2 regions of the Methylobacterium sp. P1-11 genome follow, and region 2 is predicted to be linked to the other one. Evidence: riboswitches for the same ligand, from Rfam matches in the RefSeq annotation. Region 2 holds a riboswitch; the other holds the start of a gene.

The links. A riboswitch is a leader RNA that binds a small molecule or an ion and turns the genes downstream of it on or off. The one in region 2 is predicted to bind thiamine pyrophosphate.
Region 1: another riboswitch for thiamine pyrophosphate. It lies ahead of thiC (phosphomethylpyrimidine synthase ThiC); the one in region 2 lies ahead of thiO (glycine oxidase ThiO).

The regions. Positions count from the first base shown of each region.
Region 1 covers NZ_NPKS01000016.1:137,924-153,756, reverse strand. Annotated here, with positions in the region: gene CIW48_RS34710 (SulP family inorganic anion transporter) at 1-379, shown strand, start outside; partial or broken gene CIW48_RS34715 (SulP family inorganic anion transporter) at 1-5, shown strand, start outside; tRNA gene CIW48_RS17805 (tRNA-Gly) at 1,137-1,211, opposite strand; gene CIW48_RS34040 (hypothetical protein) at 1,273-1,611, opposite strand; gene CIW48_RS17795 (N-acetylglutaminylglutamine amidotransferase) at 1,495-3,243, shown strand; gene CIW48_RS17790 (class II glutamine amidotransferase) at 3,362-4,186, shown strand; gene CIW48_RS17785 (flagellar protein FlaG) at 4,197-4,535, opposite strand; gene CIW48_RS17780 (hypothetical protein) at 4,774-5,307, shown strand; gene thiC (phosphomethylpyrimidine synthase ThiC) at 5,330-7,216, opposite strand; TPP riboswitch at 7,288-7,393, opposite strand; gene CIW48_RS17770 (alpha/beta hydrolase) at 7,496-8,326, shown strand; gene CIW48_RS17765 (HNH endonuclease) at 8,341-8,715, shown strand; gene CIW48_RS17760 (acyltransferase family protein) at 8,824-9,894, shown strand; gene CIW48_RS17755 (pilus assembly protein PilZ) at 9,906-10,151, opposite strand; gene CIW48_RS17750 (hypothetical protein) at 10,267-10,746, opposite strand; gene CIW48_RS17745 (ATP-dependent helicase) at 10,931-11,314, shown strand; gene CIW48_RS17740 (transglycosylase domain-containing protein) at 11,455-13,641, shown strand; gene CIW48_RS17735 (sensor domain-containing diguanylate cyclase) at 13,924-15,474, shown strand; gene CIW48_RS17730 (aldo/keto reductase) at 15,488-15,833, opposite strand, start outside.
Region 2 covers NZ_NPKS01000006.1:45,339-61,171, reverse strand. Annotated here, with positions in the region: gene CIW48_RS08080 (FAD-dependent monooxygenase) at 1-146, opposite strand, end outside; gene CIW48_RS08075 (zinc-finger domain-containing protein) at 159-416, opposite strand; gene map (type I methionyl aminopeptidase) at 618-1,445, shown strand; gene radC (DNA repair protein RadC) at 1,452-2,198, shown strand; gene CIW48_RS08060 (circularly permuted type 2 ATP-grasp protein) at 2,295-3,728, shown strand; gene CIW48_RS08055 (alpha-E domain-containing protein) at 3,794-4,741, shown strand; gene CIW48_RS08050 (transglutaminase family protein) at 4,763-5,590, shown strand; gene CIW48_RS08045 (peptidase) at 5,635-6,387, shown strand; gene CIW48_RS08040 (thiamine phosphate synthase) at 6,530-7,186, opposite strand; gene CIW48_RS08035 (thiazole synthase) at 7,183-7,986, opposite strand; gene thiS (sulfur carrier protein ThiS) at 7,989-8,201, opposite strand; gene thiO (glycine oxidase ThiO) at 8,198-9,421, opposite strand; TPP riboswitch at 9,486-9,614, opposite strand; gene CIW48_RS08020 (TIGR02281 family clan AA aspartic protease) at 9,821-10,327, shown strand; gene CIW48_RS08015 (glycosyltransferase) at 10,750-11,934, shown strand; gene CIW48_RS08010 (adenylate/guanylate cyclase domain-containing protein) at 11,991-13,250, opposite strand; gene rpoD (RNA polymerase sigma factor RpoD) at 13,327-15,309, opposite strand; gene dnaG (DNA primase) at 15,508-15,833, opposite strand, start outside.

The DNA of each region.
Region 1 (15,833 bases), on a different contig from region 2:
GCGCGATCGGCATCGCCCTGATGAGCTTCACGGAGAGCATCGCGGCGGCACGGGCCTTTGCCGCCCCCGGCGATCCGCCGTCGATGCCAACCGTGAACTGGTCGCGACCGGATCGGCAAACCTGGGCGGAGCCCTGCTCGGCGCCATGCCGGCCGGCGGCGGAACGTCGCAGACGAGCGGAGTTGTGCCGGCCGAGGCCCGAGACATTCGATGCGAGCACCTGCGGACGCGGCGTCGTCGGCGGAGACGGTCTCGCCCGTTATCTCGGCGAGACCGGAACGCTGCCGTTCTTCGACTGCTTCCGGTGGCTGCCCGTCGACGAGTCCGCACGCGATCTCCCGGCGCTCGCCAGCGTCTTCGATTACGATGTCAGCAGTAACGGCTTTCCTGTCGAGCTCAAGCACGCGCGCGGGATCGAGCCTCACGGACGTTCCGGCGATCCAGGCTTCACGGCACCCGGGCGCGGGGACTTCCGGCTAATCCAAGGAGCGCTGGCAGCAACATCAGGGTGCACGGTGATGGAGACTTCGGATCACAATCTCGTCTGCGAGGAAAAGACAGGAAACCTAGCATTCGTCGGTGCACTTGGCCCTGACGGACGCCTCTACGAAGGGCCCGCCTCGGCGCGATTTCAACTTCCGGAATAGTGTGAGCCTGTGTTGGTTCGGCTCGCTCAGGTCTGCCTGGGTGCCGTTGACCGGTCCGTAGCTGCATGACCGCCGCAGTCGAGCAGGTCGCTGATGCTGGGGGTGCTGTCTTCGGCTTCGCGCACCAACGCAAAACCGGCAGATTCCTTATCGGACGGGGCTGCGTGAACATGAGGCCTTTGCCACCAACCAAACACGCGCTTTTGGTGTCACTGATCGCTGCAGCGCTACTGAGATCCAGCCCGGCGGCGGGTGGCTGGCCTTCAGGCCGGCAAGCGTTTCGATCTGCGGAGGGCAGGCATGGCTTGGAAAAACTAGGGAATCTTTTGCGAGAATTTTGCAGGGGCGATTGTCCGCCCGCGGCCGAGCCGGCGCAAGCTCTGATTCGCCAAAGGGTTAAGGGCTTAGCGTTGTCTCCCGCCGTTTCGGGGGTGCGCCGGGGCGGGTGAGGATACCGCCGTAAGCCGTTGGGCTACATTGGGAATAGATTGGAGCGGGCGATCGGGATCGAACCGACGACATTCAGCTTGGGAAGCTGACGTTCTACCACTGAACTACGCCCGCCGACATGGCCGACACGGAGACAGTTCGTTGCGGAGGGCGAAGTCCGAACGGCGCCGTGCGCTCATGTGCGGCCGAGGTTTAGCAGTTCGATGGCGACGGCGTCAAACGCCTCGGCCATCCACGCACCGGGCGCCCGGCTCTTTCGGCCCTCTTGGAGGCATGCCGTCGCGACAATCGCGTTGAATCGGCGGAACGCTGCCGCGCGCAGGTCGTTCCGCTCCTTGGAGCGGTCGCGCAACCGGAACGAGAACAAGCTGCCATCATGTGCGGAATCTGCGGTGAGATCTGCTTCGACCGGCCGGCCGATCCCGCTTCCGTCCAGGCAATGATGGGATGCCTGCGGCCGCGCGGGCCCGACGGTGAGGGTCTCTTCGGATCGGGCCGGGTCGTTTTCGGCCACCGCAGGCTCAAGGTCATCGATCTGTCCGAGGCCGGCCAGCAGCCCATGGTTGATCCGAGTCTCGGCCTCGCCATCGTGTTCAACGGCTGTATTTACAATTTCCGCGAGTTGCGCGCCGAACTCGAGGCGAAGGGCTACACGTTCTTTTCGTCGAGCGACACGGAAGTGGTGCTGAAGGCCTATCACGCCTGGGGGAGTGCCTGTGTCGAGCGCTTCGCCGGCATGTTCGCTTTCGCGATCCTGGAGCGGGATTCCGGGCGGGTCGTGCTGGCGCGCGACCGGCTCGGCGTAAAGCCCCTCTATTACAGCGAGACGAAGGGCCGATTCCGCTTCGCCTCGTCGCTCCCGGCCCTGCTCGCCGCGGGCGATGTCGACACCGGGATCGATCCCGCCGCCCTCCACCATTACATGAGCTGGCACGCGGGCGTGCCGGCGCCGCTCACCATCCTCAAGGGCGTTCGCAAGCTCGCACCGGCGACGATCCTGACGATCGAGGGGGATGGGACGCAGCGCGCCGCGACCTATTGGACGCTGACGATCGGGCCCCGCCAAGCCGACCGCGGCCGGACCGAGGCGGATTGGAGGGAGGCCGTCCTTGAAGCCCTCGGCACCGCCGTCGAGCGCCGGCAGGTCGCCGACGTCCCGACGGGGGTCCTCCTCTCAGGCGGCCTCGACAGTTCGCTCTTGGTGGCCCTGCTCGCGCGCAGCGGGCAGACCGGCCTGAAGACCTTTTCGGTGGGCTTCGACGCGGTGAACGGCGTTGAGGGCGACGAGTTCAAGTACTCGGACATCATCGCGGAGACCTTCGCGACCGACCATACGAAGCTCGCAGTTGACGGCTCGCGCACCCTCGAGGCGCTTCCCGAGGCCATCGCGGCGATGTCCGAGCCACAGATGAGTCACGACGCGGTGGCGTTCCTCCTGCTCTCCCAGGAGGTCGCCAAGCACGTGACGGTGATCCAGAGCGGTCAGGGTGCTGACGAGGTGTTCGCCGGCTATCACTGGTACCCGAAGCTGATGGGCTCGACCGATCCGGTCGCCGATTACGCCAAGGCCTATTTCGACCGCGACCATGCCGAGATGCGCGAGGCGCTCGCGCCCGATCTGCTGAATGGCGATTACAGCACCGACTACATCGCCACGTTCTTTGAGCGATCGACGAGCGCCAGCGCCATCGACAAGACGCTGCAACTCGACCAGCAAATCATGATGGTCGATGACCCGGTGAAGCGCGTCGACAACATGACGATGGCTTGCGGGCTGGAGGCGCGGATACCCTTCCTGGACCACGACCTCGTCGAGCTGGCGGCCCGCATCCCGGCGGAGCTGAAGGTCCGCGACGGCGGCAAATACATCCTGAAGGAGGCCGCGCGCGCGGTGGTTCCGGCAGAGGTGATCGACCGCAAGAAGGGATATTTCCCGGTCCCCGCCCTGAAGCACATCCGAGGGCCGTTCCTCGACTATGTTCGCGCTATCCTCGACCGGCCCGAGGCGCGCGACCGCGGCATCTTCAACCGCGCCTATGTCGATCATCTGCTCGCCGACCCGGATGGTACGCTGACGCCCAAGGGCAACTCGAAGCTCTGGCAGGTGGCCCTTCTGGAGAGCTGGCTTCAGACGCACGGCGTCTGAAACCCGCTGCGGCACGGCTTTCGCGACCAATCGTGATCGACGCAGCCCTCAAGGTGCCGCGCTTTGTCCACGATCGTCCCGGATCAGCCGGTCGACACTCACCCGGAGAAGCCTGTCGATGTGCCGTTGGATCGCCTATGCGGGCCGCACCATCCCGCTGGAGCACTACGTCACCGAGCCGTCCCACAGCCTCGTCGCGCAGAGCATCCAGGCGCTCGAATCGACCGCGGCCACCAACGGCGACGGATTCGGCCTCGGCTGGTACGGCGATCACCCGGAGCCGGGTCGATACCGGGAGGTTCAGCCCGCGTGGTCGGACGACAACTTGCGCTACCTGTGCCGGCACCTGCACTCGCACCTGTTCTTCGCGCATGTGCGCGCCGCGACGGGCACATCGATCACACGTCCGAACTGCCATCCCTTCGCCTGCGGCCCGTGGCTCTTCATGCATAACGGCTATATCGGCGACTGGAGTCGCCTGCGGCGGCCGGTCGAGACCCTGATCCCCGACGAGCTTTACCCGTCGCGTGCCGGGACAACCGATTCGGAGGCGATCTTCTTGGGGCTGCTCGGCTGCGGGCTGATGGGTCCGGGCCCGCGACGCGACCCAGTCGATGCGACGGCGCGGGCGCTCGTGGCGCTCACGGATTTGGCCGGGACGCATCCGTTCCGCTTCACGGCGGCCCTCGCGAACGGCCGCGACCTCTACGCGTTTCGATACGCCGCCAACGACATGGCCAACTCGCTCTACTACCGCACCTCGGAGGGCGGCGTGGTCGTCGCCTCGGAGCCGCTCGACCGGGACCACGCAACCTGGACGCCCGTCGCCGAGAACAGCGTCGTCATCGCGCGGCGAGATGCGCCGGTCGAGGTCCTGTCCCTGGCGCAGTTCGGCCTGGGCGCCGTCCCGATCGACGAGCCAGTCCGCCGGCTGCGCGCCTGAGCGAGGGCGTTCAGGCGACGCGGGAGAGGCTACCGGCCTGCGATCCGTGCGTGCCACGCGCAGAATCGTAGGCGCGATTGCGCAGAGCGGTCTCGCTCGGGAGCTGATCGATGACGTTGCCGGACGCCGGATCGACCACCTGGAAGACGATCGAACTGGTGTCCGGATCCTGTATGTAGCGTGCCTTGCCGCCGTTCGTACCGATGTCGAGCTTCACCGCCGGTTCCAGCGGCGCGGTGCTCGTCTGGGGCTCGGGCGCCTCCTGCGTCACGGCGGCGGCGGCCGTGGCTCCCAGCGCATCGAGGCCCTGAGGCCCCGGCGTCGTGGCTGTCATCTGGCGGATCTCCATGGCCGGTCTCCTACGATCCTGTGATCGGAGGATTCAGCCGGTCATCTGCCTAATCATCGGTTAAGGGCTGCGCCTCGTCCACTGGATGCTGGCCGACGGTCGGAGATGCGATGAACATCCCGTTACCGCCGTGACACAAATCCGTGCTGCTTTCTCGGCGAGGGGCGAGTCGTCGCGCATCTGACCCGCCCACCCGGTGATGGTGCCGAGATCAAGCCCGCGCCGCACGGAGCTTCGCATGCGGAGGATCTATCTGGTGTTCGCCATGGCGACGTCGGCGCTCGCCGCGCAGGATCCCGGAGGTGATCCGGCCATGCGCGCGCTTTTCATCCGCGCGCACCTTTGCGAGCTCGCGGAGCGGATCGACACCATCCACCGGCGCGGGCCGGTCGGCGTATCACGCGACCGCTTCATCGTCGTCGGGTTGCGCGAGCAGCCGCAGCGCTACGTCCAGTGCATCTTCCAGGATCGCGATACCCGGATGCTCTGCGAGGCCGCGTCGGGCGCCTACGGGCCGCCGGATGGGAGCCGCCTGCGGCTGGATGCGTCTGCTCGGGACGCCTTGAAGGCACTCGGATTCGTTCAGGAGAGTCCGCGGGAGAACTTCGCCCGGATCGTGGAGCTTGGGAACCCGCCGGTGAGCGGCATCGCGGCGGACCTGATGCTCGCGACCTTGCACGACGCCTATGGCGCCCGCCCGGGCGCCGCTCTCGATATCGAGGCTCCGTACGGCGGATCCCCGGGGAGCGGGTGCGGCACGCCCGCATCCTGAACGGATCGGGCGTGCCGCCGTCTCACTCGGCGGCGTCCACGTAGAGCTTCCCGCCCTCGGCCAGGAATTCCTGCGACTTCGCCCGCATGCCGGCCTCGGCCTCGGCCTTGGACATCGCGGGCGACGCGCCCACGACCTCGCCGGCCTCCTCCATCGCCAGCACCTCGGCGCGGAGATCCTGCGTGATCTTCATCGAGCAGAATTTCGGACCGCACATCGAGCAGAAATGCGCGACCTTGTGGGCATCCTTCGGCAGCGTCTCGTCGTGGTAGCGGCGGGCCGTATCGGGATCGAGGCCGAGGTTGAACTGGTCCTCCCAGCGGAAGTCGAACCGGGCGCGGCTCAGTGCGTCGTCGCGCAGCTGCGCGGCGGGATGGCCCTTGGCGAGGTCGGCGGCGTGGGCGGCGATCTTGTAAGTGATCACGCCGGTCTTCACGTCGTCCCGGTCGGGCAGGCCGAGATGCTCCTTCGGGGTGACGTAGCAGAGCATCGCGGTGCCGAACCAGCCGATCATGGCGGCGCCGATGCCCGAGGTGATGTGGTCGTAGCCGGGGGCGATGTCGGTCGTCAGCGGGCCGAGGGTGTAGAACGGCGCCTCGCCGCACTCCTTCAGCTGCTTCTCCATGTTGACCTTGATCTTGTGCATCGGCACGTGGCCGGGGCCCTCGATCATCACCTGGCAACCCTTGTCCCAGGCGACCTTGGTCAGTTCGCCCAGCGTCTCCAGCTCGCCGAACTGCGCGGCGTCGTTGGCATCGGCGATCGAGCCCGGCCGCAGGCCGTCGCCCAGCGAGAACGACACGTCGTAGGCCCGCATGATGTCGCAGATCTCGTCGAACCGCTCGTAGAGGAACGATTCCCGGTGCCCGGCGAGGCACCAGCGCGCCATGATCGAGCCGCCGCGCGAGACGATGCCGGTGACGCGCCGGGCGGTCAGCGGCACGTGGGCCAGGCGCACGCCGGCATGGATGGTGAAGTAGTCGATGCCCTGCTCGGCCTGCTCGATCAGCGTGTCCTTGAAGACCTCCCAGTCGAGCTTGAGCGGGTCGCCGCCGACCTTCTCCAGCGCCTGGTAGATCGGCACCGTGCCGATCGGGACCGGGCTGTTGCGGATGATCCACGAGCGGATATTGTGGATGTTGCGGCCCGTGGACAGGTCCATGACCGTGTCGGCGCCCCAGCGGATCGACCAGACGAGCTTCTCGACCTCATCCGCAGCCGAGGACGTCACCGCCGAGTTGCCGATATTGGCGTTGATCTTGACCAGGAAGTTCCGGCCGATCGCCATGGGCTCCAGCTCGGTGTGGTTGATGTTGGCTGGGATGATCGCCCGGCCGCGGGCGATCTCGTCGCGCACGAATTCGGGGGTGATAAAGGGCGGGACCGAGGCGCCGAAGCTCTGGCCGTCGGCGAGCGCGGCCTCGGCGCCCGCGAGCATCGTCTCGCGGCAGACATTCTCGCGATGGGCGACGTAGATCATCTCCTCGGTGATGATCCCCGCGCGGGCGAACTCGTACTGGGTCACCCTCTGGCCCGGGGCCGCCTTGCGGATGGTCCGCTCGGCGGGGCAGGGGGCCACGAGCTTGTCGCCCGCGAAGCCGTTATCCTCCGGCTTCACCGCCCGCGGCGCAACGGCCGCGTAGCCGCGCGCGGCGATCCAGGGCTCGCGCACGCCGGGGAGGCCGGCATTGAGGTCGATGCGGGCCTCGGTCTCGGTATAGGGGCCCGACGGGTCGTAGACCCGCACCGGTTCCTCCTTCGGATCGGAGAGCACGATCTCGCGATAGGGGACGCGGATGTCCGGCCGGCCGGCCGGGCTCGCATAAGCCTTACGCGATCCGGTGACCGGACCCGTGGTCACGGTCTCGGGGCTGCCTTTCACGTCCTTGGGGAGAACGGGTGCGTTCATCGTGGGCCTCTCCTCGTGCTGGAGCGGTCCGGTCCACGCGATGGCCGAGATGAGATGAGGCCGCGCGAGAGGCGACCGCAGGTTCCCGTCCCTCCGCCGGTATGAGCCGGATCAGGTTCAAGGGTCAGGGCAGCGCGCCCAATCTCAGCCCCCTGCAGGGCCCCCCTCGGAACGGTTCCAGACTCGGGCCCGCGGACGGCTTTGTCAATGCTGACAGGCCGCCCTAGAAAACACTTCCCGAAAACCGTCCGTCCGAACGCATTCGTACGCCCGCATCCCATGCGTCTCCTCGCCGGCCTCCCGCTCGCCGCGTTCCTGCTCTGCGGGTTGGCCTGCGCCGCGCTCGTCCTCGGACAGCGCCGCTTCCTCTATCCCGGAGCCTTCGACCCACCGCCCCCAAGGCCGGTGCCGCCCGGGATTGCGACCATCACGGTCGCGACCCAGGATGGCGAGGCCCTTCACGGCCTCTGGCGCGCGCCGCGGCCGGCCTGCGGCGTCATCGTCAGCTTTCATGACAACGGATCACGCCCGGAACCGCACGCGGCGCGCTTCGCCGCGGAGCCGTGGCGGGCGCGCGGCTGGGGTCTGCTGACTTTGGCGTATCGCGGCTATCCCGGCTCGACCGGCAGCCCCAGTGAGGACGGGCTGATCCGCGACGGGCTCGCAGCCGTCGAGGCCGCGCGGGCGCGGGCGCCCGGCGCGCCGATCTTGCTCCACGGCCACTCGCTGGGCGCTGCCGTAGCGGTCGCTGTCGCCGAACGTGTGCCGGCGATCGGCCTCTACCTGGAGGCGCCTTTCGACTCGATGACCCACACCGTGCGGCTGCATGTCCCGCTAGCCCCGATCTGGCTCCTGCGCGACACGTACCGCTCGGATCTGCGCATCCGAGGCAGGATCGAACCGCTTCTGATCGTACAGGGCCGCGACGACACGGTGGTGCCGGTCAAGCTGGCGCGGAGCCTCGCCGAGGCGGCCGGGCCGCGGACGCGGATCGACGTGACTCCGGGCGATCACGTGTCCATCCTGGGGGCCCTGGACCGCGAGGCCGAGGCGCTGTTCGGCCAGCGGATCGGTCAGGCCTGCCCGCAGCCGGTCGATCAGCACGAGTAGGAGAGGAGGCTCGCGTGGTCGGACGGCGCTCGCAGCGCAGGAGCGCCGAGGATCAGGACGCGCCGGGCGTCCAGGGGCGCCCGGACCCGGTCTGCCCTCTCTGCGAGCGCCCGATCCCGCGCCGCGCCCGCTCCAGCCTCCATCACCTGACGCCGAAGCTGAAAGGCGGGACCCATCGCGGCACCGTCCGGCTGCACCAGATCTGCCACTCGGCGATCCACGCTCGCTACAGCGAGGCCGAGATCGCCAAGCGCCTCGCGGATGTCGAGGCCCTGCGCGCCGATCCGGAGATCGCCCGCTTCCTTCTCTGGGTCCGCGGCAAGCCCGACGATTTCCACGCCGCCACGCGCATGACACGCGCGCGGCAATCGGCGCGGCGCAAGATCTGACCGGCCGGCGTTTACCGCCCGTTCGTCACATCCGCAGGTGGCGGCCGCCGCGTTCCTTGCCGTCAACCCGAACCGGTCCAGGATCGCTCCGATCGCGAGGGTGGCACGATGGCCGGGGTCGGAAATAGGGAGGATCGGCTCGCCTGGGTCGATATCGCCAAGGGGATCTGCATCCTCCTGGTCGTCATGATGCATTCGGTCACCGGCACCGGTGAGGCCATGGGCGGCGAGGGTTTCCTCCACCCGGTCGTCGCCTTTGCGAAGCCTTTCCGGATCCCGGACTTCTTCCTGCTGTCAGGCCTGTTCATGGGGCGGGTGATCGGCCGCGACTGGCGCCTGTTCTCCGACCGCCGGGTCGTCCACTTCGCGTATTTCTACCTGCTCTGGCTGGTGATCCAGTCAGCCGCCAAATACGGCAGGATCGTCGGCGATGCTGGTCCCGCGGCTTTTGTGGAGCACCTCGCTTATGCCCTGGTCGAGCCCTATTCCAGCCTGTGGTTCATCTACCTGCTGGCGGTGTTCTCGGTCGTCACCAAGGTCCTGCACCGGCTGCCCGGCGGCGTGCTGCTCGCCGGTGCCGCCCTCCTGCAGATCGCCGACATCCGCAGCGACTCGACCCTGATCGAGGAGTTCTGCGCCCGTTACGTCTTCTTTCTCGCGGGTTACCTGTTCGCCGACCGCATCTTCGCGCTCGCCGACACGGCGCGCCGCCGCGTCCCTCTCGCCCTGTGCGGCCTTGCCGCCTGGGTGGGCCTGGAGGGCTGGCTCGCGCTGACCCCGTCAGGCTTGCCACATTACCCGACGCTCGCGAGCGTGCCGCTGGTGAGCCTCGCCCTCGGCGCCGCCGGTGCCCTCGCGATCGTGGTGGTGGCCACGCTGATCGGCCGCGCTGGCGGGCCCATCGCCGAGGCTGTCCGAACCTGCGGCCAGCGCTCGATCGTGATCTACCTCGCCTTTTCACTGCCCATGGCGGCGGCCCGGGAGATCGTGGTGCGCACCGGCACGATCCCCGATATCGGGCTCGCGAGCCTCACGGTCATGACGCTGGCGGTGCTGCTGCCTTTGGCGGTGGAGCGGCTGGTTCGCGGCACGGCACTCGATCTGCTGTTCGTGCGGCCCCGCCTGTTCCGGCTCGTGGCGTCGGGGCCGCGGACGCGCCCGTCCCTTCAGCCGACCTGAGGCGGTCGGCGTCAGCCCTCGAAGGCGATGCCGATCCGACGGCTGCGTCGCCACGCCACCGTGGCTCGGCGCGGTTCGGCGTCCGCGCTGACGCGCAGCGGAAACCGATCCGGCACGGCCTGATCGTCCTCGACCTCGATCTGCGCGCCGACCTCAGTCGCGTCCCAGACCAGGCAGCTGACTTCGCCGCCATCGAGCAACACCGCGCCGAAGGTGAAGGCGTTCTTCCGGAAAGCGCCGCGGCGATTCTCCGTCATCGACTCCTCCATCCGGTCACGCGACCCCGCAGAGACGGCCTCCGCGGCCCCGGACGATGCCGGATGGCGGTTAACAGGGCCAATACGATCCTGTGTCTGCCCTGGCTGGCCGAGATCAATAATCGTCCGGATCGCCCCGATAGCGGCGTGGGCCGGGCCCATAATCTTCGTCATACGGGCGGCGCGCGGGCGGGCGGTCGTAGTCGCGGCCATACCGGTCGGAGTCGCGCCCGCCGTCGTAACCGTCGTTCCGATAGCCGCTTCCGCTGCCATAACCGCCGCCGCCATAGCCGCCTACGCCGCCTGCGGTGACGCGGGGCGCGTACCAGCAACTCTTCGCCTGACCGGGGGCCGGATCGCCGAAGGTCTGGCTGTTGCAGGGCACGACGCCGCCCTGTGGGAACGGCCGGCCGTTGGTCCGGCCGGGTACGCCGTAATAGACGTTGGTCGGGTAAGGCATCCGGCAGACGCCGCCGTCCTGCGCGCAGCCGACGAGATTCACCGTGTCGAGTTGATAGGCCTGTGCCGGAGCAGGTGTCAGAGCCCCGCCGCCCAGCGCGATGGCCCCGAAGGCCAGAGCGATCCGAATCTGCACGTCCCCGATTCCCCCATGGTTTGCGGTCCGCGTGCCGAATAATCCGGTCGGCGGCTTCCGACCACCGGCCGCGCTCGCTATGGCGTCGCGGACGGATCCGCGCGGGCCGGTCCGCTGCCGACGCGATCATGAGCGGGCGGAATGACCCGCTCGCGGGGGGAAAATAGCGCCTCAGGAGGCCTTGATGAGGGATGCGTCCGCGCAGGAGCTTCTGCTGCTCAGCGCGCTGCAGGAGTGCCGGATTCAGCTCGACGCCGCGCGAAAGGACGAGGCGGACCGCGCCACCGTCCGGGCGGATCTGGAGGCCGCCCTCGGCCGCGAGGCGGCTCTGTCGGCGGCCCTCGTGGAGGAGCGCGAGCGGACGGAGGCGGTCCGCCTCGTACTTCAGGCGCTGGTGATGAGCATCGGCCGGTTCGGCCTGCGCCGGCGCCTGTTCCTGTCGCGCATCGCCCGGCTGGGGCGCGAGACGCCGGATTCCGGTCCGCAATCGGCCCGGCATCCCGTTCTGCTCGCGGAAGCCCGACGGGTGCTGGGCGCGGAGCCCACTACGCCGACGGCGGAGCGGTGAGGCACATTGGCGCCTGCGACCTGGAACGGGAGCCGAACGCTTCGATAACGGCCCCTTAAACCGCCGCATTTAGCGTGCGGAAACCGTCCTGCTGCGCGTCTGAGACGCGTGTCGCGGCGGAACATTTGAAGACGGGATGCATGGCCAAGGGGCGGGGCAGGATTGAGCCGAATTTCGACGTGCCCGAGGGGCGCGTCCGGGATCGCGGCGAACTCGATCTGCGCCTGTCCCGGGAGGACCGGCCCGGAGCAGGAGACGGCGTGGCGAAGCGATCAGGCGGAGCAGCGCGGCAGCCCGGCAAGGCGCCGGCCCGGACGACAGGACGGGCGAAAGCCACGGGCCGCGGTCGCCGCCGGCGCTCCTGGCTCGGTCGCATCGTCTACGGGACCGTGGTCCTCGGACTCTGGGGGGTCATCGGGCTTGCCGGGCTAATCGCCTACCATGCGTCGCAATTGCCGCCGATCGACCAGCTCGCGGTGCCGAAGCGGCCGCCCAACATCGCCATCCTGGCGAGTGACGGCTCGCTGCTCGCCAATCGCGGCGAGACGGGCGGCCGCGTCGTGTCGATCAAGGAACTGCCGCCCTACCTGCCGCGCGCCTTCGTGGCGATCGAGGATCGCCGCTTCTACCAGCATTTCGGCGTCGATCCGGTCGGCATCCTGAGGGCCATCGGCCAGAACCTGACGCGGCGCGGCGTTGCACAGGGCGGCTCGACCCTGACGCAGCAGCTCGCCAAGAACCTGTTCCTGACTCCGGAGCGCTCCGCCTCGCGCAAGATCCAGGAGGCGATCCTCGCGCTCTGGCTAGAGCACAAGTACACCAAGGACGAGATCCTCGAACTCTACCTGAACCGCGTCTATTTCGGCGCCGGCGCCTACGGGGTCGAGGCGGCCGCGCAGCGCTATTTCGGCAAGCCCGCCAAGGAGGTGAGCCTCGCCCAGGCCGCGATGCTCGGCGGCCTCGTGCAGGCGCCGTCGCGGCTCGCGCCGAACCGCAACCTCCCGGCCGCCCAGGCGCGCGCCGCCCAGGTGCTTGCCGCCATGCAGGAACTGGGCTTCGCTGCGCCGCAGGACGTCAAGGTGGCGCTCGCGCAGCCGGCAAAGCCGGCCAATGCCCGTGGCGGCGGCTCCGCCAACTATGTCGCCGACCTCGTGATGGACGTGCTCGACGATTACGTCGGCAAGTTCGAAACCGACATCACGGTCCAGACCACCGTCGACCCAAGCCTGCAGGCCGCCGCCGAGAAGGCGCTCACCGACGAACTCAACGCCAAGGGCGCGCGCTTCAATGTCAGCCAGGGCGCGCTGGTCTCGATGCGGCCCGACGGCGCGATCCGCGCGCTGATCGGCGGCCGCGACTACGCCCAGAGTCAGTTCAACCGCGCCACGACGGCGAAGCGCCAGCCCGGCTCCTCGTTCAAGCCCTTCGTCTACCTCGCCGCCGTGGAGCACGGCGCCACGCCCGACACGGTCCGGGAGGACGCACCGATCCGGATCGGCAACTGGGCGCCGGAGAACTACTCACACCGGTACGAGGGGGCCGTCACCCTGCGGACGGCGCTCGCCCAGTCGCTCAACACAGTCGCGGTGCGGCTCGGTCAGGAGGTCGGCCCGAAGACCGTGGTGCAGACCGCGCAGCGGCTCGGCATCACCTCGCCGCTGCAGGCCAACGGTTCCATCGCCCTCGGCACGTCCGAGGTCACGCTCCTGGAGATGGTCGGCGCCTACGGAGCCTTCGCCAATGGCGGCAACGGTGTGATCCCCTACGTGGTCACCGCCGTGAAGAATCAGGACGGAAAGGTTCTCTACAAGCGGTCCGACAACGGTCTCGGACGGGTCATCGACGCCAATGCCGACGGCATGATGAACGCGATGATGCATGAGACCTTCGTCAGCGGCACCGGCAAGAAGGCCGACATCCCGGGCTGGGACCTGGCCGGCAAGAGCGGCACCACCCAGGATTACCGCGACGCATGGTTCATGGGCTACTCGGGCAGCCTCGTGACCGGGGTCTGGCTCGGTAACGACGACGGCGAACTCACCAAGAAGGTCACCGGCGGCAATCTGCCTGCGGAGATCTGGAAGACCTACATGACCCAGGCGCTGAAGGGGCAGACCCCTGTTCCGCTTCCCGGCCTGAACCGCTGGCGTCGGCAGCCGGAGACGACAGCCTCCGTCGCGAGCGCCGCCCCGGCCGCCCCGGGCGGGCTGCTCGGGCAGATCCTGGGCGAACCGGACGCGCCCGCACCGCGTCAGGCCGCGCCCTCGCGGCGTGGCCAGAAGGACGATCGCAACTTCATCGAAAAGTTGTTTGGGATCGGCGACTGACGCTTCATGAGCGTCGGAGGTTGCGCGTCAGCACGTGTCCCGGGCCGGATGCCGGCCGCACCGCGCCGACGCGCGCCTGCTCGCCGTACCGCCGAGTTCGGACCGGGTCCGGCTTTTTCGGGTCGGCACTCACATTTGTCTTGCCTGTATTAGTATCGGCAGCAATTGTGTGTATCTTAGCGCTGCGAATAACGCCTTTTTCAATCTTCGCGGCCATAAAATCGGACTGACAGGAAGTCCGCCGGCCGCACTGGCGCGGCCGGTGGCGATCCGATCGAGCCCATGGTCCTGCGCGCGACTGCCACAGCGATCCGAGCCCACCTCGCCGATCGCGCTTCGCGCCTGATTGCGGCGGGCGGCACATGCCTGGTGCTCTGCCTGACTCTGCTCGGCGTCTATCTCTGTCTCGACCTGCGCGACGTGGCCTGGCACAACGCGCGCCGCAATGCCGCGAACCTGCTGGCGGTGATCGAGGAGGGCGTCGGCCACAGCCTGCGGGTCTACGACCTCTCCCTGCAGAGCTCCGCGCGCCTCGCGCGCCGTCCGGACATCGCCGCCCTCGATCCGGAACTCCGGCGCTTGGCCCTGTTCGACACCGCGGTCGCGGGCTCCGGTCTCGGCCCGATCGTCATCACGGATGCGGCCGGCGATGTCCGGATGACAAGCGATGCCGACGGGCGGAACCGGCTCAACATGAGCACGCTGCCGAATTTCCAGATCCACCGCGCCGACCCCGATGCCGGCCTGATCCTCTCCGGGCCGACCCGTTCCCGTCTGACCGGAGAGCCGATCATCCGCATGACCCGGCGGATCCAGACTCCCGACGGCACCTTCGCGGGGATCGTGTCCGGATCGATCATGCTCGAGCATTTCCAGGCGCTGTTCGACCGTCTGCACTTCGAAGACGGGATCGCTCTGAACGTCTTTCATCGGGACGGGACGCTGCTGATCCGCGCGCCGGCACGGCCGGACGCGCTCGGGCAGAGCATCGGCGCCAGCGCGGGCTACAAGACCTATCGGTCGCAAACCCGCGGCGAGTTCCAGGGGCGGTCGTTCCTGGATGGTGTGGAGCGGGTCTACAGCTTCGCCGATCTTGAGGATCTGCCGCTGATCGTAACCGTGGCCACGGACGTCGACAGCATCCGCGCCGTCTGGATCTACAAGGCGGCGATCGTCGGCGTCCTGATCCTGTTCCTGTGCATCCTCTCCCTGGGGCTGACGGTCCTGCTTCACCGGGAGGTCGGGCAACACATGGCCGCGGAGGCAACCACGCGCGAAGCGAACGCTGCGCTCGCGGTGCTGGCCCGGACCGACGGCCTGACCGGGTTGCCGAACCGGCGCAGCTACGATGAGCACTTCGCCGTGGAATGGGCGCGCGCCGCGCAGTTCCGGACCCCCCTGGCCCTGATGATCGTCGACGCCGACCACTTCAAGCAGTTCAACGACCGCTTCGGCCATCAGCGCGGCGACGAGGTGCTCAAGGCGGTGGCCGATTGCCTGCACCGGACGCTCGGTGTCGGCGGACTCAGTTTCCGGATCGGAGGTGAGGAGTTCGTTGCGCTGCTGCCGGGTCTCGACGTGACCGCAGCCAGCGTCGCGGCGGAGCGCATCCGCCGCGCGGTGGTGAACCTCCGGATCCCCCATGCCCCGGAGGTGGGAGGCACCGCCACGGTGACCATCGGCGTCGCCTGCGCCCATCCCGGCGGCGGCGATCCGCCCGAAGCGCTGTTCACCGCGGCGGACGCGGCGCTGTACGCGGCCAAGACGGCCGGACGCAATCGGGTACGGGCCGCCGCACCGCCCGATCCGGTCACCCTGGCGCTGCGGGCCTGAGCCGGCGCAGGTCTCACAGCATCGGCAGGATCCGAGGCCTCGGTCCCCGCGGGAAATGCGCATCGATCAGGGCGACCTCGGCCGCGCCGAGATGCAGGTCCGCCGCGCCTGCGTTCTCGATGGCCCGGCTCGGGCGGCCGGTCTTCGGGATCGTGAAGGTGCCGGGCAGTCGGGTCAGGAAGGCGAGGGCCACAGCGTAGGGCGTCGTCCCATGGTTGTGCGCGATGCCGGCCAGCACGCGGCCGCCGGCGCTGGCCGGGTCTGGGAAGTCGCCGCTGCCGAAGGGCGAGTAGCCGACCATCGCGACGGCGTGCTTCTCGCACCAGGGCAGCACGGCGTGTTCGATCGCCCGCTCGTTC
Region 2 (15,833 bases):
ATCCCGGCTCCGACCTCGCTGAAGCCGGTCCGCCGCTCGATCACCGTGACGGAATGGCCGGCATCCGACAGCGCCAAGGCCGCCGTGAGGCCGCCGATCCCGGCCCCGACGATCCCGATCCGCAGAGATGGATTGCCAGAGGGCACGGTGGTCGGCGCCTACTCCGCCGCGAGCTTGGCGTCGTCCCGCCACACGCAGGCCTGCGGCTCCGCCTCGTCGGCCTTCAGGCCGGCGCGGTAGCGATAGAGCGTCGAGCAATACTGGCAGATGATTTCGCTGTCGGCGCCCATGTCGAGGAACACGTGCGGGTGGTCGAACGGCGGCAAAGCGCCGATGCACATGAACTCCTTCACCCCCACGGTGATCACCGGCACGCCCGGCTCGTTGTGGAAGTGCGGTACCGCCTTGCCTGCCATCCGGCCCTCGCCTGCCCCGCGACGGAGTGCGCGGCGAATCTGCCTGCGTGCTCCCGGGCGTCTCGTGGCCGCTTATGCCGCCAGCCCCGCGGCCGGCGCAAGCCTCGCCCGACCGTCCGCCGACGCGGCTTGGCCTCCCGCGCCCCGCACCGTACATAGAGCGACGCCCGATAGACGCCGCCGCGAAAAAAAGTCCCGACCATGCAGCAGGAACAAGCCAGTGCGCAGGGTGCGCGCCGCGCTCCGGAACCGCCGATCCACGGTCCCGAGGGTTTCGAAGGCATGCGCCGGGCGGGGCGGCTCACGGCCGAGGCCCTCGACTTGCTGATGGAGGCGACGCAGCCCGGCGTCACCACCGAGGAACTCGATAAGCTCGCCTATACATTCGCGATGGATCACGGCGCCTATCCGGCCTCGCTGCTCTATCGCGGCTATCCGAAGTCGATCTGCACCTCGATCAACCACGTGGTCTGCCACGGCATCCCCAACGACAAGCCGCTCCGCGAGGGCGACATCGTCAACCTCGACATCTGCCTGATCCTCGACGGCTGGCACGGCGATTCGAGTCGGATGGCCTATGTCGGCGAAGTGCCGCGGAAGGCTCAGCGCCTGTGCGAGATCACCTACGAGGCACTGATGCGCGGCGTCGCGGCGGTGAAGCCTGGCGGCTCGACCAACGATATCGGCCGGGCGATCCAATCCTTCGCCGAGGGCGAGCGCTGCTCGGTGGTGCGTGATTTCTGCGGCCACGGGCTCGGGCGCACCTATCACGATGCCCCTACGATCCTGCACTACGTCGAGGCGAGCTACGACGTCCCTTTCAAGCCCGGCCAGTTCTTCACGATCGAGCCGATGATCAATCTCGGGCGGCCCGCCGTGAAGGTGCTGGGCGACGGCTGGACCGCCGTGACCCGGGACCGGTCGCTCTCCGCCCAGTTCGAGCACACCGTGGGCGTCACCGAGACCGGCGTCGAGATCTTCACGATCTCGCCGAAGGGGCTGCATCAGCCCGTCAATCCGGCGGCCTGAGCGGCCGTGACGGGGGCGCCGGACGACGGCGAGGCGGGGCTGTTCGCCGACAGCGCCGTTTCGTCCTCGGTCGAGAAGGAGACGCCGCATTATCACGGCCACCGCGACCGCCTGCGGGAGAAGTTCTCCACGGCAGGCCCCGACGCGCTGCCCGATTATGAATTGCTGGAACTGGTCCTGTTCCGGGCGATCCCGCGGCGCGACGTGAAGCCCCTCGCCAAGGCTCTGGTCGCTCGGTTCGGCAGCTTCGCCGAGGTGGTGAGCGCCGAGCCGGCACGGCTCATGGAGGTGGAGGGCGTGAGTGCGGGCGTTGCATCGGACCTCAAGGTGATCGAGGCCGCAGCCCGGCGCCTCGCCCGCGGCGCGATCCGCGAGCGGGCGCTGCTGGCCTCGTGGAGCGCGCTGCACGAGTACCTGCGTGCCACCATGGCTTTCGCCCCGCGCGAGGAATTGCGCGTTCTGTTCCTCGACAAGCGCAACCACCTCATCGCCGACGAGGTGCAGGGGCGCGGCACCGTCGATCACACGCCGGTCTATCCCCGCGAGGTCGCCCGGCGGGCGCTGGAGCTGTCGGCGACCGCGATCATCCTGGCCCACAACCACCCGTCCGGCGATCCGACCCCCTCCGCCGCCGATGTGGCGATGACCCGCGAAATCGTGACGGTGCTGGCGCCGCTGAAGATCGTCGTGCACGACCACGTGATCCTCGGCCGAAACGGCCATGCCAGCCTGAAAGGTTTGAAGCTGATCTGATCCTCCGGCTGCCTTGAGCGTTATCGCCGGTGGCTATAGCCATGAACGCGTGGCGCGCCTCTTGCCTCAAGAGCGGGAGCGCACGGGAGGAGCGAGATGGCGGTGACGGCCTTCGACGAGATGAACGGGATCGGCGCTGCCGATCCGGCTGCCGTCCGTGACGCCTACGGCCAGCTCAAGGCCTGGCTGGACGCGACGCCGCCCGAGCATTTCAACACCCGCCGCAGCCAGGCCGAGCTGCTGTTCCGCCGGATCGGCATCACCTTCGCGGTCTACGGCGACAACGAGTCGACCGAGCGGCTGATCCCATTCGACATCATCCCGCGGGTGATCACCAAGCCGGAATGGGCCTTCCTGGAACGCGGGCTGAAGCAGCGGGTCACCGCCATCAACCTGTTCCTGAAGGACATCTACGGCGCGCAGGAATGCATCAAGGCCGGCATCATCCCGGCCGACCTCGTCTACCGGAACGCCCATTACCGCATGGAGATGCGCTCCTTCCGCGTGCCGCACGACCTCTACGTCCACATCGCCGGCATCGACATCGTCCGGACCGGCGAGAACGACTTCTTCGTGCTGGAAGACAATGCCCGCATCCCGTCCGGCGTCTCATACATGCTGGAGAACCGGGAGGTGATGTTGCGCCTGTTCCCGGACCTGTTCTCCAAGCATCGGGTCGCGCCGGTGGAGAACTACCCGGACGCGCTGCTCGCCACCCTGCGCAGCCTCGCACCGGGCTCGGCGGCGCGGGACCCGACCGTCGTGCTGCTCACCCCCGGGCGCTACAATTCGGCGTTCTACGAGCACTCGTTCCTGGCCGACAAGCTCGGCGTCGAACTGGTGGAAGCGTCCGATCTCTTCACCAAGGACGACGTGGTTTACATGCGCACCACGGAGGGGCCGCGTCGGGTCGACGTGATCTACCGCCGCCTCGACGACGATTTCCTGGATCCCCTCGTCTTCCGCCCGGATTCGGTCCTCGGCGTGCCGGGCCTGATGAATGCCTACGAGCGCGGCTCCGTGACCTTGGCCAACGCGGTCGGGACCGGCATCTCGGACGACAAGGCGGTCTACAGCTACATGCCGGAGATCGTGAAGTTCTTCACCGGCGAGGAGCCGATCCTGCACAACGTGCCGACCTATCGGTGTCGCGAGAAGGATTCCTTCGCCTACGTGATGGATAACCTCTCCGAGCTGGTGGTGAAGGAGGTGAACGGCTCCGGCGGATACGGCATGCTGGTCGGCCCACATGCCAGCAAGCGCGAGATCGACGACTTCGCCAAGAAGCTCAAGCACGCACCGGACGGCTTCATCGCGCAGCCGACCCTGTCGCTCTCCACCTGCCCGACCTTCGTGGCCTCGGGTGTCGCTCCGCGCCACGTCGACCTGCGGCCGTTCGTGCTGTGCGGGGCCGACCAGATCCGCATCGTGCCGGGCGGCCTGACCCGGGTGGCGCTGAAGGAGGGCTCCCTGGTGGTCAATTCCAGCCAGGGCGGTGGCACGAAGGACACCTGGGTGCTCGACGCCTGAGGTCCACAACGTCCGGACGTTCCGAGGCGCGGACATCGTGGTCCGCACGACTTGGCTGAAGACCGATGCTCTCCAGGACTGCCGACAACCTCTTCTGGCTCTCGCGCTACGTCGAGCGGGCCGACTTCGTCGCCCGCATCCTCGACGCGGCGCACCGCTTCGCCTCGCTGCCGACGAGCTACGGCGGCGGCGGCGGCAACGAGTGGGAGTCGGCCCTCGCCTCGGCCGGCGATCCGGACGCCTTCAAGACCCATTACAGCGCGGTGAACGCCGACACGGTCTGCGACTTCCTGGCCTTCAGCCCGCACAACCCGTCCTCGATCCGCTCCTGCATCGAGGCGGCCCGCGAGAATGCCCGCTCGGTGCGCACCGCCCTCACCACCGAGATGTGGGACGCGATCAACGGCGCGTGGCTGGAGCTGCGCAACTATGCCGGCAAGGAGCTCAACCGCGACGAGTTCGGCCGTTTCCTCGACTGGGTGAAGACCGTCTCGCTGACCTTCGACGGCTCGGCCTTCCGGACGATGCTGCGCAATGACGCCTTCTGGTTCACCCGGCTCGGCACGGCGATCGAGCGGGCCGACAACACCGCCCGCATCCTCGACGTGAAGTACCAGATCCTGCTGCCGCACGACGAGACGGTGGGCGGCAGCCTTGACTACTTCCAGTGGACCACGATCCTGCGCGAAGTGTCGGCTTTCAACGCCTATCACTGGGTCTACCGGGAGAGCATCAAGCCGGTGCTGGTGGCGGACCTCCTGATGCTCAACAAGCAGATGCCGCGGTCCTTCGCGAATTGCTACGGCGTCATCGTCGAGTATCTCGACCTGATCGCCGACGCGTACGGCCGCCGGGGTCCGAGCCAGAGGCTCGCCGGCAACATGCTGGCGAAACTCGACGGCGAGGACATCAACCGGGTATTCGCCGGGGGGTTGCACGAGTTCGTGGAGGCGTTCATCGCCGAGAACAACAACGTAGGCGAAGCGATCGCCAAGCAGTATCTGGTCGGCTGAACGAGACGGACGGGACAGCGCATGCGCATCCGCGTGGTTCACGAGACCATCTACACCTACGAGCAGCCGGCCCGCGGGCTGGTGCAGATCCTGCGCCTGACGCCGCGCGATCATGACGGGCAGTACGTTCGCACGTGGCGGATCGACACCACCGTCGACGGACGCCTGACCGCCCGCGAGGACGGCTTCGGCAACGTCGTCCACTGGTTCACCCCGGACGAACCGGCCGACGCCCTCACCATCCGCGTCACCGGCGAGGTCGACACCGACGACACGAACGGCATCGTCCGCGGCACGGTCGAGCGACTGCCGGATCAGTTCTACCTGCGCGACACGGACCTGTGCGCCGCGAGCCCGGAGCTGCACGCCTTCGCCGAGCGCGTCGCCACGGAAGGTGACGGTGCTGTCCTGGACCTGCTTCACCGGCTGATGGGTGCGGTCCAGAACGCCGTCGCCTACGAGCCCGGTCCCGCCGCCAGTGCCGTCCCGGCCGGCAAGGCTTTCGCGGCCGGGCGCGGCGTCTGCCAGGATCTCGCCCACGTCTTCATCGCCGCCGCGCGCCACATCGGTATCCCGGTCCGCTACGTGGCCGGCTACCGGGCGCGTGATGACGGGCAGGCCGATGTCGAGGCGCCCCACGGCTGGGTCGAGGCCCTGGTCCCGGATCTCGGCTGGGTGGCCTTCGACCCGTGCTACGACGTCAGTCCGGCGGACAATTACATCCGTGTCGCCACGGGTCTGGACTACCTCGGCGCGGCGCCGATCCGCGGCAGCCGCACCGGGGGTGGCACCGAGACACTGGACGTGAAGCTTCGGGTCGAGCAAGGCAGGGCTTCCGCTCAATCCTGATCGCTCAGACATCGGTCCGCCGACCGCACGAGGGCCCGAAGACGATGACCTACTGCGTCGGTGTCCTGGTCGAGGAAGGGCTGGTCATGGTCGCCGATACCCGCACCAATGCGGGGCTCGACGACATCTCGACCTATCGCAAGCTCCACCATTTCAACGTGCCGGGCGAGCGGGTGATGATGCTCGCCTCCGCGGGCAATCTCTCGATCACCCAGTCGGTGCTCAGCCTGCTCCAGGAGGGCGTGCCCGGCGAGGAGGACGGCGAGCCGCCGCAGAAGCTCGTCGAGGCGCCGACCATGTTCCAGGCGGCGCAGCTCATCGGCCGGGCGATCCGTCGGGTGCGATCGATCGAGAAGGATGGGTTCGAGGCCGCCAACATCCGGTTCTCGATCTCCCTGCTGTTCGGCGGCCAGATCGGAAACGGCGAGATGCGGCTGTACCTGATCTACTCGGCCGGCAACTTCATCGAGTGCAGCACCGATGCGCCGTTCCTCCAGATCGGCGAGCATAAATACGGCAAGCCGATCCTCGACCGGGCGGTGAAGTATACGACCGAGCTGTACGATGCCCTGAAGGTCAGCCTCGTCTCGATGGATTCGACCATGCGGTCGAATCTCGGGGTCGGCCTCCCGATCGACATCGCCCTGGCGCGCCGGAACGCGCTGACGTTGGAGGTGAACCACCGGATCGAGGTCGGCGAGGGCTATTTCCACGATCTGCGCGAGCGCTGGTCGGCAGCGTTGCGGGCGGCCCACCGAGCGATACCGCGGCCGCCTTACGGGCCTTCCAGCTCCTAGAGCAGCCGCATTATCGGCCGTCCTTGCGCGCGGAACGAAGCGATCCAGGGTGGCGCGTCATCGCCGGACGTGGCGCGTCCCTGGGTTGCTTCGCTATGCTCGCAAAGACGGCATCTGTTTCTTCACGTGGCGACGGAGACGGTCAGGTGGCCGTCCGCGCCGCTGAAGTCTCCGCCGCGCTCCAGGCCTCCAAGAGCGTCCGTGTCGCGTCGGCCGGATCCGCGGCTCGCATCAGGCCGCCCATGATGGCGATACCCGCCGCCCCTGCCGCGCGGCAGGACCTAACCGCCTCCGGACCGAGACCGCCGAGCGCCACCACGGGCAGGCCGGCGCCGAGGCTGTCCGCGAGTCCCGTCAGGCCCAGCGCCGGTCCGTAGCCGGGCTTGCTCGCGGTCGCGAAGATCGGGCTGAGGGTCACGTAGTCGGCGCCGGCTTGCGCGGCAGTCGCGACCTCCTGCGGGGTGTGCGCGGAAACGCCAATCAGCGCAGCCCCGCCCAAAGCGGCCCGCGCTGCCGCGATTGCCTCCGATCCCGAGCGACCGCCGAGATGCACGCCGTCGGCACCGAGGGCGCGCGCCAGCGCGATATCGCCTCCGACAGTCAGGACGGCGTTCGCGGCCTGCACGCATTCGGCCACGCGCGCGCCAAGGCGCAGGCGGGCGTCCGCCTCAAGATCCCTGTCGCGGAACCAGATCCAGCGCCCGCCGCCGTCGAGGACCGCCTGCACGGTCTCGACGAGCGGCCGCGGATGCCCGTGCCGGTCCGTCACCGCCAGCAGCGGCGACGGCAGCGCCCTCACGAGCCGACGAGGCCGAGCTGCGGGCTCGACGGCTCAGCCCGGCCGCGGCGGGGGATCCGCCCGGCCAGATGCGCGTCGCGCCCAGCCTCCACGGCCCGGCCCATGGCGCAGGCCATGCGCACCGGGTCGTCGGCTTTCGCGACCGCGGTGTTGATCAGGCAGGCGGAGGCGCCGAGTTCCATGGCGATCACCGCATCCGAGGCGGTTCCGATCCCGGCATCGACCACCACAGGGATCTTCGCCCGGCGGCAGATCAGCTCGAGATTGGCGGGGTTGGCGACGCCCATCCCGGAGCCGATCAGCGAGCCCATGGGCATCACGGCGGCGCAGCCGAGATCCTCCAGGCGCTGGCAGATGATCGGGTCATCGTTGCAATAGGGCAGCACAACGAAGCCGTCATCCACGAGGTGGCGGCAGGCCTCCATCAGTTCGGTGACGTCCGGGTAGAGCGTCTCCCGGTCGCCGATCACCTCGACCTTGATCCAGTTGGTGTCGAGGGCTTCCCGTGCCAGCTCGGCGGTCATGATCGCGTCGCGGGCTGTCTCGCAGCCGGCGGTGTTCGGTAGGAAGCGCTTGCCCTTCAGGATCTTGACCGTGTCCGAACCGTGTCCCTGGAGCGAGACCCGGCGGATCGAGGCGGTGACGACCTCGGCGCCGCTCGCCTGGACGGCGTCGCGCATGATCGCCTGCGTCGGGTAGCCGGCCGTGCCGATGAACAGCCGGGACGACAGGCGCACCCCGGCGATGGTCAGGCTGTCATCCTCGCTCTCGGGGCGCAGCGGCGTAAGGCTCTGGTCCATGCTCAACCTCCCTGCATGGCGCGGACGATCTCGATGCGGTCGCCCTCCGCGACCGGGGTCTCGCCCCAGTCGCGGCGGCGCAGCACGCGGCCGTTCAGCGCGATGGCGACGCCCTGCGGGCTCTCGATCCCGCTCTCCTCCGCCTCGAGCCGGAACACGGTCTCCACCGTCTCGGCCGCGCAGTCCCGCGGCTCCCCGTTGATGACGAGTTTCATGCCGAGGCCCTCACGGCTTCCGGCTGGCCGAAACGTGCGCGCGTGAAGGGACGGGCGACGTCCGGCAGCGCGCCGTGCAACACCAGTTCGGCGACGGCCTGGGCGGTGACGGGGGCGAGCAGGTAGCCGTTGCGGTGGTGGCCGGTCGCGGCGACGAGACCCGGGGCGAGTTCGTCAAGGATCGGCGCGTCGTCGTCCGAAGTCGGGCGGTAGCCGCTCCATACGGACTCGACCTCCATCTCCTCGATACCGGGCAGGACCCTGCGTGCACCCTCCAGCAGGGCGTAGAGCCCGCCCGCGGTGACACCCGGCCGGAAGCCGCAATCCTCCACGGTGGCGCCCACGATGAGTTGGCCGTCGCTCTTCGGCGCCATATGAACCTGCTCGGTCCAGACCATCCGGGCAAGCGTGCCGATACGGGCGGTCGTGCGCAGGGCCAGGGACTGGCCCTTCAGCGGCCGGACTGGCAGGGCGAGCGCGTCAGGCAGCAGGCCGCTCTCCCCGCTCCAGGCGCCAGTGGCCAGGATGACGGTTTCAGCTGTCACGAGGCGATCGCCGGCGCGAATGCCGGTCACGCGGCCACCGGACCAGTCGAGGGCGGTGACGGCTGTCCGCTCGGCCATGACGACTCCCGCCGCATGGCAGGCCTCCGCGAGGGCGTCCATGACCAGACGGGGATCGACCTGATGGTCGAGCGGGCAGTGGATCCCGGCGGTGACGGAGGGGCGCAGGCCGGGCTCAAGACGCCGGACCTCGCTCCCCGGCAGCCAAGTGGCCTCGAGTTCCGACCGACGCTGAAGATCGTAGCGGAAGCGGAGGCGCTCGACCTCGTCGCGGCCGACCGCCAGCACCAGAGTGCCATCGGGACGATAGTCGATGGACCGGCCGGATTCAGCCTCCAGTGCATGGCGGTATTCAGGCCAGAGGCGGAGCGATTCCAGGGCGAGGGGCAGCAGCGGGTCCGAGCCGGGCTCGTGTTCGGCGGCCGGAGCCAGCATGCCGGTGGCCGCGAGGCTCGCGCCCGCCCCGATCGTGTCTCGCTCCAGCACGGTCACGGCGCGGCCCGCCCGGGCAAGCCGCCATGCGATCGACAGACCGATCAGGCCACCGCCGATGACGGCGACGTCGGTCCGCACCGGCAGAACGGCGGGCGCGACGACGCCCTCGGGGCTGCGGCGGCGGCCAATCGGTGAGGCAGGTCGGTCGAGGGGCACAAGCATCTCCGCGTATTGACGTCGCGGGGAGCGGGCCGTGTGCTTCTGTGAGAAGCTGTGGCCTGCCTTTCGGGCGGCCGCGGTCCAATCCCTACGCCGGTATGAGCCGGATCAGGTTCGAAGGATTTCCGCGCCGCAGGTCCTGACGGACGTGCCAGCGGTTTCTCAGCCCCTTGCCGGGGATCTCCCTGGAACGAGAGGAGATTTGGTCGTCCGGGCTGCACCGGTCAACCCCGATGCTGGCCGATGGCCTCCGCAGGCCGGACATTCGCCGGTCGCAGTCACCGCTCGGATACCAAGCCGCGCGAAATCCGATTGCCGCCGCAGAGTGAAGCCGCAGGCAGCACCGACCCTTCACAGATCCCCGGTCAAAGCAGGTGCGATCCTTCGGGCGGAGTGGGACCCGTGCGCACATTCGTGGTCGTCTGCACGATCGGCTTCCTGTCTGCCACGGCGTTCCAGAAGTTGCGGGAGCGGGCGCATCCGGAGACGGAGCCGCCCGTCCTGCCCGCGGCGTCGGTTCCGGCCGTCGACGGTGCCGTGGCGGGCGTCGCACTTCAGTCCGGCCGCAACGGCCACTTCTTCGTCAATGCCCTGATGGACGGCCGCACCCTGCCGATGATGGTCGATACCGGCGCGAGTTCCTGCGCGTTCTCGGAGGAGGATGCCGAGCGGATCGGGATCCGGCTCGCGCCCGGCGACTTCACACGCGTGTGGAACACCGCGAACGGGACCGTGCAGGTCGCACCGATCCGGATCGCCGTGATGCAGGTCGGATCGATCACCGTGCGGGATGTCGAGGCCGTGGTAATCCCGCGGGGACGCCTGGCAACAAGCCTGCTCGGCATGTCGTTCCTGAAGCGCCTGCGCGATTTCAGCGTCAGCGGCGGGACGATGACGCTGCGGGGCTGAAAGCGCTCCGGGCCTGTTCCGACCTGCGATCCGACACCTCCCTGCCGAGCCGGCTTGAACCCGTTGGGCCGACCCGATCCGCTCTCCGGCCGCGGCCAACGCGCCGGTCCCACCGCCGGTGCCGAAGGCTTCGAGATGCTGTCGATGATCGGCTATCGAACAAAGCGCGTCGCCGTTCGATTTATATAAGTTTCGATCGTATATATCTCATAGGCAGCAAATTTCGAATAGGTCTATATAATTTCCCCGGCGTGCGCACTCTGCGCCTATCCCCGATTTTTGATCGTGCTGGAAATAAACGCACCGTTTTGCGAGTGCTGGCTGTTTGCGGTAAGCGAGGCATGAGACGTCATCCTGTATCGTCAACATGCGTAAAGGCGAATTTGATTATGAATAAGTATGGTCAAAAGATCTGCTTGGCGATGATAGTCAAGAACGAGGCGCACATTATTCGGAGGTGTCTGGACTCTGTTCGGCCAGTTATCGATCATTGGATTGTCGTCGATACGGGATCAACGGATGGGACGCAGGATCTCGTCCGTGCGGTGATGTCAGATCTGCCCGGTAAACTGGTGGAGCGGCCATGGGTCGACTTCGCATTCAATCGGACCGAGGTGTTGCGACTCGCGCGGCCGCACGCCCACTATTCGCTCATCATCGACGCCGATGATGAGCTCATCATTCCGTACCAGTTCGCTATGCCGCGCCTCCGCCACGCGGCCTATGCCTTTACGATAATCGATACGGAGAATAATTATACGCGTAGACAGCTGATCGACAATTCCAGGACGTGGGAATACGTTGGTGTGATCCACGAATTCCTGCACTGCACCGGGCAGGCCGATCAGTCGGTCATGGCGCTGTCGATCCGTCGCGGCCATGACGGGGCACATCGACGCGACAAAGAAACGGCATCGCGTGACATCGCGCTCCTTGAAAAGGCGCTTTTGTCGGAGAAGCATCCATTCCTACGTGCCAGATACACATTCTACTTAGCAGATTACTATCATAGTAATGAAAGAGAGCGCGAGGCGCTCGATCTTTATCTGAAGCGGGCTGACCTCGGGCATGGGGACGAAGAGATATACAAGAGTCTGATCAGTGCAGCCAGCATACGCGAAACGTTGGGTGCGCCACCGGCTCGTGTCCTGGAGCTTTACGATCGGGCGATACGGATCCTCCCCGAACGGGCTGAAGCACGGCACAGAGCGAGCCGCTATTGCAGGCACAAAAAGGACTTTCATAACGGATTTCACTATGCCGAGGCTGGTCTCTCGCTTCAGCTGCCTGCTGAAGGGATCGATCTCGAGCCTTGGGTGTATGTCTTCGGGTTACGGCAGGAATTCTCGATCCATGCCTACTATACAAACCAGCATCGAGCCTGTCTGTTCACATGCCTGGAGATACTCGCCCAGTCCGGGGTGCCCGACGAGGTCCGAACACAGACCAGTGACCTCGCCAAGGGAGCGCTCGGCAAGATGATCGAACCCGTCTGGGGTTGTCAGCAAGCCGCCTACAGCGCGGAGTTCGTCCTCGATTGGCTGCGCAGAGATTGTGCGCGTCATGCGGCCCCCTCGGCGCAGTGCCAGGTGGCTCCGACGAGATGACCCTGCATCCTTGCATCCAGCGGAGGGCCCAATGATCAGGCCACGGCAACCCTGCCTCAGTTCGACTTGCGCGGGCGCAGGAACTTCGGCCGGAACACCGCCATGGGTTCGTCGAAACCGTTGAGCCGGTGCTCGCCCAGCGGGATCGGATCCCCCCAGAGGAAATCCACGAACGGCTTCGACATCAGCAATGGCTCGCCCAGGGTGCGGTTGAGCTGCGCGATACGGCTCGCGAGGTTCACGTCGCGGCCGATCACCGTGAAGTCGAGCCGGGAACCGGAACCGACATTACCGTAGGCAGCCTCGCCATGGTGGAGGGCAATGCCGGCGGCGACCGGCACGGGGAACTGGTGGAGGGCGTTCGCCTCGTCGAGGGCCGCCAGGGCGAGCTGAGCCGCGGTCAGGGCACCTTTGGCGGCACCGCCGAGATCGTCGCCCGATTCGCGGAAGATCGCCAGCAGGCCGTCGCCGAGATATTTCAGGACCTCACCGCCCTCCCGTTCGATCGGCGGCACAAGGCAGTCGAAGAACACGTTGAGGAGGCCCACGGCCTCCTCCGGGGTCATGTCGGCAGAGGTGCGGGTGTAGTCGCGCATGTCGGCGAACAGGATCGCCGATCGGATCCGGGTCACCTGTCCGCGGCGGATGTCCCCGGCCAGGATCGCCCGATGGGGCTCGTCGCCGACATAGAGCCGCAGCACGTGGTCGAGCTGTTTGTTGAGGACGCGCATCTCCATCACGGCGGCCAACGCCGGCATGACGAAGCGCAGGATCGCGATGTCGTCGTCCCGGAAGCCCGCGGGGGCCCGGGTGGCGAAGGTGATGCCGTTCTGGGTGCCGTTCGTGAAGAACAGGGGCGCCACCACGTAATGGGTGTAGCCGCCGGCCTTCAGGTCCGGAACGATCGCGTAGGCGTCGTCCGGGGTCTCCGACAGGTCGAGGATCAGCCACTCGCCGCTCTCGTGAACCGTATGGAACGGGCTGTTGAGATAGGCATCCGTCGAGCGCGCGCCGTGCGGGAACAACCGTACGGTGGTGCCGCCGTCCCGGGTCCAGATGCGGCCGACCCCAGCATATTCCGAATGCAGGGTGTCGATTGCCGTCGATGCCCGGTCGACGGGAACGCCGACGGCGATCAGGCGCTCCGCGAGGCCCGCGAGCATCTCCTCGGCGTTGGGCATCCGGGCGCCCTCTCCGAGCAACCAGTCGCGGATGCCGACGGAGGGTTGGAGCGCGCCGAAGGGCACGTCGTCGGCCTCCGAGCCGTCCGCGAAGGCCGTCGGGGATCCGGGCGTTGGCGGGCGGCGTTCGAGCATGGCGCCAGATTGGATGCCGCGCAGCGCCGAGGCAACGCGGTCGGTGGGGAAGCGCCGCGCGATCCGCGGCGCAGGCTCAGTTGTCCAGGAAGCTTCTGAGCTTCCGGCTGCGCGAGGGGTGCTTCAGCTTCCGCAGTGCCTTCGCCTCGATCTGACGGATGCGCTCGCGGGTCACCGAGAATTGCTGGCCGACCTCCTCAAGGGTGTGGTCGGTGTTCATGCCGATGCCGAAGCGCATCCGCAGAACGCGCTCCTCACGGGGCGTCAGCGACGCAAGAACCCGCGTGGTGGTCTCGCGCAGGTTCGACTGGATCGCGGCGTCGATCGGCAGAACGACGTTCTTGTCCTCGATGAAGTCGCCCAGGTGACTGTCCTCCTCGTCGCCGATCGGCGTCTCGAGGGAGATCGGCTCCTTGGCGATCTTCAGGACCTTGCGGACCTTCTCCAGCGGCATGGCCAGCTTCTCGGCCAACTCCTCCGGGGTCGGCTCGCGGCCGATCTCGTGCAGCATCTGGCGCGAGGTGCGGACGATCTTGTTGATCGTCTCGATCATGTGCACCGGGATGCGGATCGTGCGGGCCTGATCGGCGATTGAGCGGGTGATCGCCTGCCGGATCCACCACGTGGCGTAGGTCGAGAACTTGTAGCCGCGCCGGTACTCGAACTTGTCCACGGCCTTCATCAGGCCGATGTTGCCTTCCTGGATCAGATCCAGGAATTGCAGGCCGCGGTTCGTGTACTTCTTGGCGATCGAGATCACGAGGCGCAGGTTCGCCTCGATCATCTCCTTCTTGGCTTGCCGAGCCTCGCGCTCGCCCTTCTGAACCATGTTGACGATGCGGCGGTACTCGCCGATCTCCAGGCCCGTCTCGGAGGCGAGATCGAGGATCTGTGCGCGCAGCTCCGCCACCTGCTTCGAGCCACGCTCGACCAGGTTCTTCCAGCCCTTCCCGCCGAGCGTCCCGACGCGCTCCATCCAGTTCGGATCGAGCTCATAGCCCTGGTAGTGGCGCAGGAACTCGTCGCGGGCCACGCCGTGGCTCTCGGCGAAACGCATCAGCCGACCCTCGTGGCCGATCAGCTGCTTGTTGATCGAGTAAAGCTGGCCGACCAGCGCCTCGATGCGATTGTTGTTCAGCGACAGGGACTTCACGTCTGCGACGACGATGTCCTTGAGCTCGCCCTGCTTCTGGTTCTGAGCCGGGGTGTTCTGCTCGCCGGCCGCCTTGCGCTCGGTGCCCTCGATCTGGAACTTGCGCAGCTTGCGGTAATTCGCGGCAATCGCGTCGAAGGTCTCCAGAACCCGCGGCTTGATCTCCGCTTCCATGGCGGCGAGCGAGACGTTGTTCTCGAGGTCGTCCTCGTCGTCGCCGCCCTCCGGCGGCGCAGGCGGCTCGGCATCGTCGCCGCCATCCTCGCCCTCGGCGATTTGCGGCGCGTTCTTGCCGTCGGGGCCTGCGTAAGTCGCCTCGAGGTCGATGATGTCGCGCAGGAGGACCTTGCCCTCGACCAGCTCGTCCCGCCAGATAATGATGGCCTGGAAGGTCAGCGGGCTCTCGCAGAGACCCGCGATCATCGCCTCGCGTCCGGCCTCGATGCGCTTGGCGATGGCGATCTCGCCCTCGCGGGACAGGAGCTCCACCGAGCCCATCTCGCGCAGGTACATCCGCACCGGATCGTCGGTCCGGTCGGTCGGCTCCTTGGTGGTCGTGGCGACCGTGACGGCGCGCGCCGGAGCGACCTCGGCGACCTCGCCGCCCTCGGCCTCCTCTTCCTCGCCCTCTGCGGCCTTCTCGCCGGCGGCTTCGTCAGTCTCCTCGGCCTCGACGACGTTGATGCCCATCTCGGAGAGCTGCGACAGCACGTCCTCGAGCTGATCCGGATCGGACTGGCCCTCGGGCAGAACCTCGTTGACCTCTTCATAGGTCACATAGCCGCGCTTCTTGGCGAGCTTGACCATCCGCTTGACCGAAGCATCCGTCAGGTCGAGGAGCGGCCCGTCGGTCTGCTGCTCGGGGGCAGCGTCCGTCTCGTCCCGTTCCGTTGCCTTCGTCGCCATGATCAGCCTATTGTTTCGCACGCGGCGCGTTGCGGAGGCCCCGATGAGGCCGGTCTACGCCGTCGGCGCCGCTGTATGAGATCGGCGCCGGATCGCTCCGGTCGCCTTGAGTCGTCGGTTTCCGTATGCAAGCCTGAGGCTTGACCGATTGTTAACTATGGCGGGACACCGCCCCCCGCCACCGCCATGACACAGGGATCACGCGGCCGTCGAGTCACTCGACACCGGTGCATCGGCCTCCGCCTCGGCGGCGATGACGGTTTCAAGCCTCGCCTTCACTTCGCAGAGCCATGCCCACCCGGCATCGGTCGGATCGTCCTCAAACGCCTGCCGTGCTTCGCGAAGTTCGCTATGTAGCGCTCCTGCCTGCCGGTGCAAGATCATCGCTTGTCGGAGCGCGTCTGCGCGGTGAGCGGGATCGGCATGCGGAGCCAGGGTTGTACGGTCCCGCGAGCGGGCCAGCGCGAGGATTCTCTCGGCCGCCGTAGCGAGTCCGGCCCGGTTGATGCGGTTCTGCAACACTT